DNA from 2 places in the Nitratireductor sp. J20-h4 genome. Region 2 is predicted to be linked to the other one. Evidence: riboswitches for the same ligand, from Rfam matches in the RefSeq annotation. Region 2 holds a riboswitch; the other holds the start of a gene.
What was found. Region 2 has a riboswitch for S-adenosylmethionine ahead of metX (homoserine O-acetyltransferase MetX). Riboswitches for the same ligand answer to the same signal wherever they lie in the genome.

Region 1 (5,911 bases), 1.3 Mb from region 2:
GAGCGCGCCGGGCGCGGAGGCCATGTGCTCGTAGACCAGCCGGCCGACGACCTGGCCGTGCTCGAGGATGAACGGCACTTCGTGGCTGCGCACTTCCAGAACGGCGCGGCTGCCAGTGCCGCCGGCGGCCGAATGGCCGAAACCGGGGTCGAAGAAGCCGGCGTAGTGGACGCGGAACTCGCCGACCAGCGGATCGAACGGCGTCATCTCGGCGGCGTAGCCAGGCGGAACATGGACGGCCTCGCGCGAGACCAGAATGTAGAACTCGTCGGGATCGAGGATCAGTTCGCGCCGGTCGCGAATGTCGAGCGGTTCCCAGAAATCGGCGACATCGTGGGCGGCGCGCTGGTCGACATCGATCAGCGCGGTGTGATGCTTGGCCCGGTAGCCGATCAGGCCACCGTCCCCGCCCGCCCCTTCGAGGTCGATCGACAGCGCGATGCCGCCGCCGGTGATGTTGGGCGTGTCGGAGGCGACCAGCGTTTCGGCGTCGTGCAGGGCAAGGAGCGCGTTCTCGTCGAGCGCCGCCCGGCCGCGCCGGAAGCGTATCTGCGACAGCCGCGAGCCGGTGCGCACGACGATCGGAAAGGTGCGCGGACTGACCTCGAGATAGAGCGGGCCCTTGTAGCCGGCGGGGATCTTGTCGAATTCGGGTCCGAAATCGGCCATGACGCGGGTGAAGATGTCGAGCCGGCCGGTGGAGCTTTTCGGGTTGGCGGCCGCCGATACGCCCTCGCCCAGTTCCAGTCCCTCCAGAAGCGGGACAATGTAGACGCAGCCCGTTTCCAGAACCGCGCCGCCCGTCAGGTCGACCTCGTGCAGTTTCAGCCGGTCGAGCTTGTCCATGACGCGATGACGCGGACCGGGCAGAAAGCTCGCCCGCACGCGATAGGCTTTCTCGCCCAGGCGCAGATCAAGGCTCGCCGGCTGGACCTGGTCGGCATCGAGCGGCACCGGCGCGGCCAGCGCACCGGCCTCGAACAGGGCCGAGATCTCGTGATCGGGCAGAATGCCAGTCTTGCGCAAGGTCGGCGGCTCCCGGGCCAATCGACAGTCATGTTTCGGGCGCGGCGAGCATTAGCGGAGCAAATTGTTGACGCAAGGCCGGCGGGCGTTTATTGGACACTTATCCCGTGGTGATTTGGCCGGTCGGCTTGCAGCCACGTTAAACAAGTCGCTAAAGGGCCGAACGCAAGCCGGTTCGCGACTTTCCGCGACCGGTTTTTTTGTGTTCGAGGTACCGCCATGACAAGCGAAACGAAGCGCAACTGGAAACCCGCGACCGCGCTGGTCCACGGCGGAACGCAGCGTTCAGCCTTTGGCGAAACCTCCGAGGCGCTCTATTTGACGCAAGGTTTCGTCTACGACAGCGCCGAGGCGGCCGAAGCGCGCTTCAAGGGCGAGGCGCCCGGCTTCATCTATTCGCGTTATGCCAACCCGACGGTCGACATGTTCGAACGGCGCATGTGCGAACTGGAGGGTGCCGAAGAGGCCAGGGCAACGGCCTCCGGCATGGCGGCGGTGGCGGCGGCGCTGCTGTGCTCGCTCGGTGCCGGCGATCACGTCGTCGCCGCGCGGGCCTTGTTCGGCTCGTGCCGCTGGATCGTGGAAACGCTGATGCCGAAATACGGCATCGAGACGACGCTGGTGGACGGCACCGACATCGACGCATGGAAAAACGCGGTGCGCGCCAACACACGGCTGTTCTTCCTCGAAAGCCCGACCAATCCGACGCTCGAGGTGATCGACATCGCCGCCGTTGCCGAGATCGCCAATGAGAGCGGTGCGCGGCTGGTGGTCGACAACGTGTTCGCCACCCCGCTGCAGCAAAAGCCGCTCGCGCTCGGCGCGCATGTGGTGGTCTATTCGGCAACCAAGCATATTGACGGCCAGGGCCGCTGCCTGGGCGGCGTCGTGCTGTCGGACAAGGCCTGGATCGACGAGAAGCTGCACGACTATTTCCGCCATACCGGGCCGAGCCTGTCGCCGTTCAACGCCTGGACGCTGCTCAAAGGGCTGGAAACGCTACCGTTGCGGGTACGCCAGCAGACGGAAAGCGCTGCCCGGATCGCGGGGCATCTCGCCTGCCACCCTGCCGTCGAGCGCATCATCTATCCCGGCCGCAACGACCACCCGCAGGCCGACATCATCGCGCGGCAGATGACGGGCGGCTCGACCCTGATCTGCTTCGATGTCAAGGGCGGCAAGCGGGCGGCCTTTTCCTTCCAGAACGGGCTGGATCTGATCCGCATCTCAAACAATCTCGGCGACGCCAAGAGCCTGATTACCCACCCGGCGACGACCACGCACAAGAACCTCGCCGAGGCGGCGCGGCTGGAACTCGGCATCAATGCGGGCACGGTCAGGCTTTCGGTCGGCCTCGAAGACGCCGACGACCTGATCGACGATCTCGACCGGGCTCTCGCCCAGGCGGCCTGATCCTCGCGGCCCGTGGCGGTCGCGGCTTCACGGACGGTTCAGAAGCTGCGCCTGGCCAGAACGATGCGCGAGACGGCCGTATAGGCCGTCAACGCCGCGAAGACATAGGAAAGCGTGGCAAAACTGGCCGGCAGAAGGCAGAAAGCGACGAAAAGCAGGATCGTTTCGGTCGCTTCCGCAAGCCCGGTGGTGAAAAAGATCGATTTTTCGCCACGCGCGTCGCTCGACAGCCCGCGTCGTTCAGCCATGACGGCGAACGCCAGAAAGCTCGCGCCGTTGATATAGAAGGTGAAGATCAGCACCGCGCCGGCGACCGCGTTGGCCGCCGGGTCGAGCAGCACGAAGCCGAGCGGGATCGCTCCGTAAAAGACGAAGTCGAGCACGATGTCGAGGAAGCCGCCATAATCGGTCTTGCCCTCGAGCCGCGCCACGGCCCCGTCCAGACCGTCGCCCAGACGGCTGATCAGCAAAAGCGCCAGCCCGGACCAGAGATAACCGAAGGCGATCGCGCCGGTCGCCGCGAGCCCGACCGCGCAGGCCACCACCGTGACGGTGTCGGCGCCGACGCCGGTCGCGGCCAGTTTTCTGGCGAGCCGGTCGAGTACCGGATCGAGCCGCGGCTTGACCCAGCCGTCAAGCACGACCGACATCCCGGCCGCCCGACCGGCCAAACTGCCGCGGGGGTAGAAACAATGCGTTCCGGGGCGTGTGTGCGGATCGCGGCTTGACCCATCGGGCCGGCTCGGCAAGGATTCTGTGCATGAACGTTCGGGAGCCTCGATGATGTACCAGACGGTAACGCGAAACATAGAGGTGCGCGTGGAGCCTTTCTATCTCGATGAGCGCTCCGACCCCTCACAATCGCGCTATGTCTGGGCCTATCGGGTCACGATCGCCAACAACTCGCAGGTGCCGGTGCAGCTTCTGTCGCGCTACTGGCACATTACCGATGGGGAGGGACGTGTCGAGGAAGTCCGAGGGGCCGGCGTCGTCGGCGAACAGCCGCAGCTCGGGCCCGGCGACAGTTTCCAGTATACGTCGGGCTGCCCGCTTTCCACGCCTTCGGGCATCATGACCGGCCGCTATACGATGCGCGACGCGGCCGGCGCCATGTTCGACATCGACATTCCAGCCTTCTCGCTCGACCTGCCCGACGACACACGCACGCTGAATTGAACGGGCGTGAACGGTGCTGTTTTCACTCGCCGTCGGCGCCTGTGAATTCTGCCGGGTCGAAGCTGTATTCCTTGGAGCAGAACTCGCAGTTGACGCGGATTTCGCCGTCTTCGACGCTCTCGGCGATTTCGTCGTCGGAGAACCCGTCGAGGATGGCGCTGATCTTTTCGCGCGAACACGAACAGTCGTCGGCGACGGCCTGGCCGGGGAACACGACGACACCGCGCTCATGGAACAGCCGATAAAGCAGCCGTTCGGTGCCGATCGTGGGATCGAACAGTTCGTCCGGCTCGATGGTCGAAAACAGCGCCAGCAGCTCGGCCCAGGCATCGTCGAGATGCACCGGCTCGGCGGCATCGCTTTCGCCGTCGCCGCCCGGCAGGTCGGGCAGGCGCATGCGGTCGGGCGCCTCGGGCAGGAACTGCGCCAGCATACCGCCGGCGCGCCACGATGACCTGCCTCCGGCCTCCGGCAGGACCTGGCGGGCGACCGACAGCCGCACCTCGGTGGGAATCTGTTCCGACTGCCTGAAATAGGTGCGCGCGACCTCCTCCAGCGAGGTGCCGTCAAGCTGGACGACGCCCTGATAACGCTGCATGTGCGTGCCCTGGTCGATCGTCATGGCCAGCACGCCGGTACCCAGCAATTGCTCGGGTGTGGTGTGTCCCTCCTTCTGCGCGCGGGCGAGCCTGGCCTCGTCGAAACGGGCATAGGCGCGCATCGAGCCGCGCGCGGCGAAATCGGCAACCAGCATGTCGACCGGTCCGTCGGACTGGGTCTGCAGGATAAGCTTGCCGTCGAATTTGAGCGAGCTGCCCAGAAGCGCCGTCAGCACCACGCATTCGGCCAGCAGCCGCGCCACGGGCTCAGGATAGTCGTGGCGCCCGAGCATGGTGTCGAGCATCGGGCCCAACTGCACCGCCCGACCGCGCACGTCCAGCGCCTCGACCTGGAACGGCACGATGACGTCGTCGCCGGCATGACCGAAATCGCCGAGCTTCAGTCGTTCACTCACCGGCGCCCGTCCCCGCAAGGCACCAGGCAATCACCGCTTTTTGCGCATGCAGCCGGTTTTCCGCCTCGTCGAACACCACCGAATTCGGCCCGTCGATGACCGCGTCGGTCACTTCCTCGCCGCGGTGCGCCGGCAGGCAATGCATGAACAGCGCGTCGGGCTTGGCGTGCTTCATCAGCGCTTCGTTGACCTGATAGGGCACGAAAACATTGTGTCCGCGAGCGCGGTGCTCCTGGCCCATCGACACCCAGGTGTCGGTGACGACGCAATCGGCATCGCGCACGGCGTCCTCGGGCTTGTTATGGAAGGCGATCCTGGCGCCCTCGCCGCGCGCCCAGGCGACATAGGACGGCTCCGGCTCCGAGCCGGCGGGAACGGCGATGTTAAGCGCGAACTGAAAGCGTGCGGCCGCCTCGATGAGGGAATGAAGCACGTTGTTGCCGTCGCCGGTCCAGGCGAACAGCCGGCCCTTGACCGGGCCGCGATGCTCCTCGAACGTCAGGATGTCGGCCATGATCTGGCAGGGATGGGTGTCGTCGGTCAGGCCGTTGATCACCGGCACGGTCGCATTGGCCGACATCTCCACCAGACGCTCGTGCGAGGTCGTGCGGATCATGATCAGGTCGACATAACGCGACAGCACCTTCGCGGTATCGGCGATCGTCTCGCTGCGGCCGAGCTGCATCTCGGTTCCCGTCAGCATGATCGTCTCGCCGCCGAGCTGGCGCATGCCGACATCGAACGACACCCTGGTCCTGGTCGAGGGCTTGTCGAAGATCATCGCCATGACCCTGCCTTCGAACGGCCGCTCGCGCGCACCCGATTTCAGCACCGCCTTGCGGGCTTTCGCGTCCTCGAGAATGGCGCGCAGGGTCGCCGGCGGCAGCGCCGACAGGTCGGTGAAGTGGTGCGGGCGCCCCGCGCTCCGGGCGTCTTGCGTCACGTCAGGCATCGACGGCCACCTTGGCCAGCTTTTCGGCGGCATCGTGCATATGGCCGAGCGCAAGGCGGATTTCCTCGTCCGACACCGTCAGCGGCGGCAACAGCCTGACCACATTGTCGCCGCCGGGAACCGTCAGCAGGTTTTCGGCGCGGAAAGCCAGCGTGACGGCGGCATTGGGTTGCCGGCATTTCAGCCCCAGCATGAGCCCGGTGCCGCGGAAGTCCTCGAACACGGCCGGAAAGGCGTCGACGAGTTCGGCCAGGCCCTGGCGCAAGAGCAGGGACTTGCGGCTGACCTCGTCCAGAAAACCGTCCTCCAGCACGATATCGAGAACGGCG
Region 2 (5,911 bases):
GCAAGCTCGCCCAGTCCGGGCTCGGCGAGTTCTTCGACGCGGTCGAAATCGTCAGCGACAAGAGACAGGAAACCTATCAGCGGATATTTTCGGAAACCGGCGACGGGCCCGAACATGCCATGATGGTCGGCAATTCGCTCAAGTCCGACATCGTGCCGGCGATCGCGGCGGGAAGCTGGGGCGTGCATGTGCCGCACGAGCTGACCTGGGTGCTGGAACATGTCGAGCCCCCGGCCGAGGATCCGCGCTTCCGGGTCATCGACACGCTGCGCGACCTGCCGGGCATCGTCGACGATATTGGCTGACATGCGCGGCGTTCGGGCTCAGCCCGCCGCCGGTGCCGAGCCGATCCGCCGCGCGACCTCTTCCAGCCAGTGATCGCGAATGCCGAGCGCCTCCAGGTGTTCGACCGTGTTGAGCACGTAATCCTCGTTCGGACCCGACTGGCCGACGGCGCCGCACACCGCCGCGGCCGCGTGCGCGGCGTCGAGCCGCCCGGCATATTGATCGTGCGCGCGGTCGACGACGTAACACAGCGCCTCGCCGCGCGCGCCGGAGGCAAAAGTGACCGGCAGCACGCGCTCCAGATAGACATGGGTGACGAGTTCGCGAGCGCGCAGATAGTCGAGCACCTCCTGGCGCAGGTCGCCCGGCACCCGAAAGGCGAGCCCGATACACGATCCGCCGCGGTCGAGCCCCAGCACCAGCCCCGGCCGCGCCGGCGTGCCGCGATGCACGAAAGACCGCACGCACAGCGCCCGACGGTAGCCGTGCAGGCGCGCGCGCTGGGTTTCCACATGGGCAAATCCGGGCCGCCACATCAGCGAACCGTAGCCAAACACCCAAAAATCGCCCATATCGCCTTGCCAGTCTGGAGAAATTGGCCGGAAGCACCGGCGGCATGATGGGTAGCGAGGCTGAAGGCGTGACGTCAAGTAAACGCAAAGGCGGGAGCAGTCGCCGGTTCGTCTGGCTCGCAACAGCGATCGTCGCCGCGATCGCGCTTTATACGGGCGGCTGGTTCTACGCCGCCGACGCACTGGAACAGGCGACCGACACCTGGCTCGCGCGCATGAACGAGCGCGGTGCGTCCGCGAGCTGCGAACCGCGCCAGGCACGCGGATATCCGTTCCGCATCGGGCTCTTTTGCAGCAAGGCCGCCGTCGCGGACGCCGAGGGCCGTTTCGCCGTCAGGGCCGACGGGCTGCGCTCGGCGGCGCAGGTCTACAACCCCGCGCACATCGTCGGCGAACTGGACGCCATCCGCCTCGACCTGTTCGCCGCGGCGAACCCCGTTGGCGCGAGCGCCAGCGATATCCGTTTCAGCGCAAGGTCCGCCGACCCGCTGCCGGAGCGCGCCTCGGTGACAGCCCAACAGGTCAAGCTGGACGCAACCCCGGAGGGCCGCGTGGCGTCGGTCCTGTTCGAGGCCGCACGCGCCGAGGCCCATACGCGCCGCAATGGCGCCGATCTCGATCTTGCCCTCAGCGCCGAGGCGATCTCCGCCCTTCCGCCGCAACTCGGACGCGAGATCCGTGCCGAGCGGTTCCAGGCCGACCTCACCGTCGCCGACGGCGTGCGGCTCGCCGTCGAGCGGCCGCAGAGCCTGCGCGGCATCAGCCTCGTCATTCGCGATCTCGCCATTACCCTGGCAGATCAGGCCGGTTTCGCGCTTTCCGGCCCATTTTCTGTCGATATGGACGGATTTATCGACGCAAAATTGCAGATTTCGGCGCAAAATCCGCAAAAACTGGCCACGCTTTTGGCAGAAATCATGCCGGAAAACGGCGATCAGATCCGCTCGGTGGCGGCCGGGCTCGCCGCGCTCGGCGACAATCCCAGCCTGCCGCTCACCGTGACGAAGGGGCAGGCGCGGATCGCCTTCATCACGCTCGGCCGGATCCCGCCGCTCAACTAGAACCCGACTTTTCCGGCTCCCTGTCATCGCGGGACGGATGGGCGACGGCGTGGCGGCCGAAATCGGGCACGTCGATGTCCTGGCCGGCCTCGATGATCGAGCGCCGCACCGCCCGGGTATGGGTGAACAGGTCGAACAGCTTGTCGCCGTCGCCCCAGCGGATCGCCCGCTGCAATGCCGACAGATCTTCCGAAAACCGCGCCAGCATCTCCAAAATGGCCTCGCGATTGTGCAGGCACACGTCGCGCCACATGGTCGGGTCGGACGCGGCCAGGCGGGTGAAGTCGCGAAAACCGGACGCCGAATATTTGATCACCTCGGACTTGGTCACCGCTTCCAGATCGTCGGCGGTGCCGACGATGTTGTAGGCGATGATATGCGGCAGGTGCGAGACGATGGCGAGCACCATGTCGTGATGGGCGGGGTCCATCACGTCCACCTTCGAGCCGCACGCCTCCCAGAAGCCTGACAGCCGCGCGAGCGCGTCCGGATCGGTGTCCGGCAGCGGCGTCAGGATGCACCAGCGCCCGTCGAACAGGTCGGCGAAACCGGCATCCGGCCCCGAGCGTTCCGTACCGGCGATCGGATGGCCGGGGATGAAATGGACCGAGGGCGGCAATTCAGGCGCCATCTGGCTGACGACCGACCCCTTGGTCGAGCCGACATCGGTGACGATCGCCCCGGCCTTGAGCGCGGGCGCGATCGCGCGCGCCACCGCGCCGGACGCGCCGACCGGCACCGACACGATGACGAGATCGGCATTTTCGACCGCCTTGGCCGGGTCGCCTTCATAGACATCGCCCAGACCCAGCTCCGCGGCCCGTTCGAGCGTCGCGGCCGAGCGTGTCGAGACCACAACCCTGCCCGCCAGCCCCTCGCGGCGTATCACATGGGCAAGCGACGAACCAATCAGGCCGATGCCCACCAGGGCAACGCGATCGAACATCGGATCGGACATGGTTCAGTCTTTCAGAAAATCCGAGAGCGCGGCGACCACACCCCGGTTGGCTTCTTCCGTGCCGATCGTCATCCTGAGCGCATTCGGGAATCCGTAGCCGGCGACACGGCGCAAAATATAGCCCCGCGCCGTCAGATACTCGTCGGCCAGCGCCGCCGAGCGGCGCTCGTCGGGAAAATGGATCAGGATGAAATTGCCGATGCTCGGCGTGACCCTGAGACCAAGCTTGGTCAGTTTCTCCGTCAGCCACGGCAGCCATTGGTCGTTATGCGCGACCGATTTCTCGACATGGTCGCGGTCGCGGATCGCAGCCACCCCGGCCTCGATCGCCGCCGCGTTGACGTTGAACGGACCGCGAATGCGGTTGAGCGCGGCAATCACATGCGCCGGCGCGTAGATCCAGCCGATACGCGCGCCGCCGAGGCCGTACACCTTGGAGAAGGTCCGGGTCATGACCACATTATCGAACGAGGATACGAGCTCGATGCCGGTCTCGTAGTCGTTGCGGCGCACATATTCGGCATAGGCCGCGTCGAGCACCAGAAGCACGTTTTTCGGCAGCCCCGCATGCAGCCGCCGCACCTCCTCGAACGGCACATAGGTGCCGGTCGGGTTGTTGGGATTGGCCAGAAAGACGATCCTGGTCCTGTCGGTCACCGCAGCCAGGATGGCATCGACATCGGCTGTCTCGTCGGTTTCCTTTACCACCACCGGCACCGCGCCCGCCGCCTGGATGTAGATCCGGTAGACCAGGAAGCCGTGCTCGGTGAACACACCTTCGTCGCCCGGCTGCAGATAGGCCTGCGCCAACAGCCCGAGCGCCTCGTCGGAGCCGTTGGTGCACAGAATGTTGTCCGGGTTGAGCCCCTGCACTTCCGCTATCGCCTCGCGCAACCTGCTCGCCGCGCCATCAGGGTAGAACTCGAGCGAGGCGGCCACCGACCGCACGGCCTCGACCGCCTTGGGCGACGCGCCGAGCGGGTTTTCGTTCGACGACAGCTTATGGACTTTGGCCACGCCCGCCGGCGCCGCGCTCTTGCCGGGCACATAGGCGGCGATATCCATGATGCCGGGTTTCGGCTCTGGGCGGACGGGCAGGCTCATGGCGGGGTTCCTTCGCGGATGATCGCCTTCCGACTAGCAAAGCTTTGCCGTTGACGCAAAGGCTTGCGCAAGATTATAATCGGCCTCCCGTGGTGATTTGGCCGGTCGGCTTGCAGCCACGTAAAACAAGTCGCTAAAGGGCCGTTTGCATCAGGTAACCGGCTTTGCGAGCGCGCAATGCCGGTTTTTTTGTGCTTCGAGCAAGGCCGGCCGCATGAGGTGATGTGGATGGCCGCACGGCGGGCCCGAAAGCTGAAGGCAACCAACGAGGCGACCGACCCGTCGAGCCGGGTCGCGCGCTTTGGACCGGACAGGCCGCTTTCGCTCGATTCGGGCAAGGTGCTGTCGCCGTTCCAGATCGCTTACGAGACCTATGGCGCGCTGAACGAGGCCCGCAGCAACGCCATCCTGATCTGCCATGCGCTGACCGGCGACCAATATGTCGCCAGCCGCAATCCCATCACCGGCAAGCCGGGCTGGTGGGAAAGCCTGGTCGGCCCGGGCAAGGTGATCGACACCGGCCGTTTTTTCGTCATCTGCTCCAACGTCATCGGCGGCTGTCTGGGCTCCACCGGCCCCGCCTCGCTCAACCCCGAGACCGGCCGCGCCTACGGCCTCGACCTGCCGATCGTCACCATAGGCGACATGGTGCGCGCGCAGACGATGCTGGTCGACGAACTCGGCATCGGCCGACTGTTTTCCGTCATCGGCGGTTCGATGGGCGGCATGCAGGTGCTGGAATGGGCGGCGAGCTATCCCGAGAGGGTGTTCACCGCTTTGCCGATCGCGGCAGGGGCGCGACATTCCGCCCAGAACATCGCCTTTCACGAAGTCGGCCGCCAGGCGGTGATGGCCGACCCCGAATGGTGCGGCGGGCGCTATATCGACGAGGGACGCCGGCCGGAAAAAGGCCTCGCGGTCGCGCGCATGGCCGCCCACATCACCTATCTGTCGGAAACCGCGCTGCACCGCAAATTCGGCCGCAATCTGCAGGATCGCGAGACCCTGACCTTCGGGTTCGACGCGGATTTCCAGATCGAAAGCTATTTGCGCCACCAGGGCATGACCTTCGTCGACCGCTTCGACGCCAATTCCTATCTCTACATGACGCGGGCGATGGACTATTTCGACCTCGCCGCCGATCGTGGCGGGCGGCTGGCCGACGCCTTCCGCAACACCGAGACCCGTTTCTGCCTCGTCTCCTTCACTTCGGACTGGCTGTTTCCGACCGAGGAAAGCCGCACCGTGGTGCGTGCGCTCAACGCCGCCGGCGCCTCGGTTTCCTTCGTCGAGATCGAGACCGACCGCGGCCACGACGCATTTCTGCTCGAGGAGCCGGAATTCTTCGCCGCCGTCGGCGGATTTCTGGACTCCGCCGCCCGCGCCCGCGGCCTGGAGGATGCGCCGTGAGTATGAACCACGACGCCCGGGTCGACCTCGCCATGGTGGCCGGCCTGATCGACCCGCGCGCCCGCGTGCTCGACGTTGGATGCGGAGACGGGGCGCTTCTGGACCTTTTGATCACCGACAAGCAGATCGACGGCCGCGGCATCGAGATATCGCAGCGCGGCGTCAACGAATGCGTCGCGCGTGGCCTGTCGGTGATCCAGGGCGATGCCGACACCGACCTCAGCCATTATCCCGACCAGGGCTTCGACTACGTGATCCTCTCGCAGACGCTGCAGGCCACACGCAATCCCAAGGAAGTGCTCGAACAATTGCTGCGGATCGGTCGGCGTGCGATCGTCTCGTTCCCGAATTTCGGCCATTGGCGCGTGCGCCTGTCGCTGCTTTTGCGCGGGCGCATGCCGGTCACACGCGACCTGGCCTATAGCTGGTACGACACGCCCAACATCCATTTCTGCACGATCCGCGACTTCGTCGCTCTGTGCGAAGAGATCGGCGCGACCGTGGAGAGCGCAACCGCGCTC

Region 1: linked by a shared signal. The riboswitch ahead of ACT2B0_RS02180 (O-succinylhomoserine sulfhydrylase) and the one ahead of metX (homoserine O-acetyltransferase MetX) in region 2 are both predicted to bind S-adenosylmethionine.

The regions. Positions count from the first base shown of each region.
Region 1 is NZ_CM165557.1:441,475-447,385, reverse strand. Features, by position in the region: gene ACT2B0_RS02185 (2'-deoxycytidine 5'-triphosphate deaminase) at 1-1,047, opposite strand, end outside; SAM riboswitch at 1,124-1,201, shown strand; gene ACT2B0_RS02180 (O-succinylhomoserine sulfhydrylase) at 1,246-2,439, shown strand; gene ACT2B0_RS02175 (CDP-alcohol phosphatidyltransferase family protein) at 2,478-3,080, opposite strand; gene apaG (Co2+/Mg2+ efflux protein ApaG) at 3,223-3,615, shown strand; gene ACT2B0_RS02165 (Hsp33 family molecular chaperone) at 3,638-4,630, opposite strand; gene argF (ornithine carbamoyltransferase) at 4,623-5,582, opposite strand; gene ACT2B0_RS02155 (aspartate aminotransferase family protein) at 5,575-5,911, opposite strand, start outside.
Region 2 is NZ_CM165557.1:3,560,020-3,565,930, forward strand. Features, by position in the region: gene ACT2B0_RS17070 (HAD family hydrolase) at 1-305, shown strand, start outside; gene ACT2B0_RS17075 (gamma-glutamylcyclotransferase) at 324-857, opposite strand; gene ACT2B0_RS17080 (DUF2125 domain-containing protein) at 881-1,918, shown strand; gene ACT2B0_RS17085 (prephenate/arogenate dehydrogenase family protein) at 1,911-2,876, opposite strand; gene hisC (histidinol-phosphate transaminase) at 2,880-3,980, opposite strand; SAM riboswitch at 4,060-4,137, shown strand; gene metX (homoserine O-acetyltransferase MetX) at 4,209-5,390, shown strand; gene metW (methionine biosynthesis protein MetW) at 5,393-5,911, shown strand, end outside.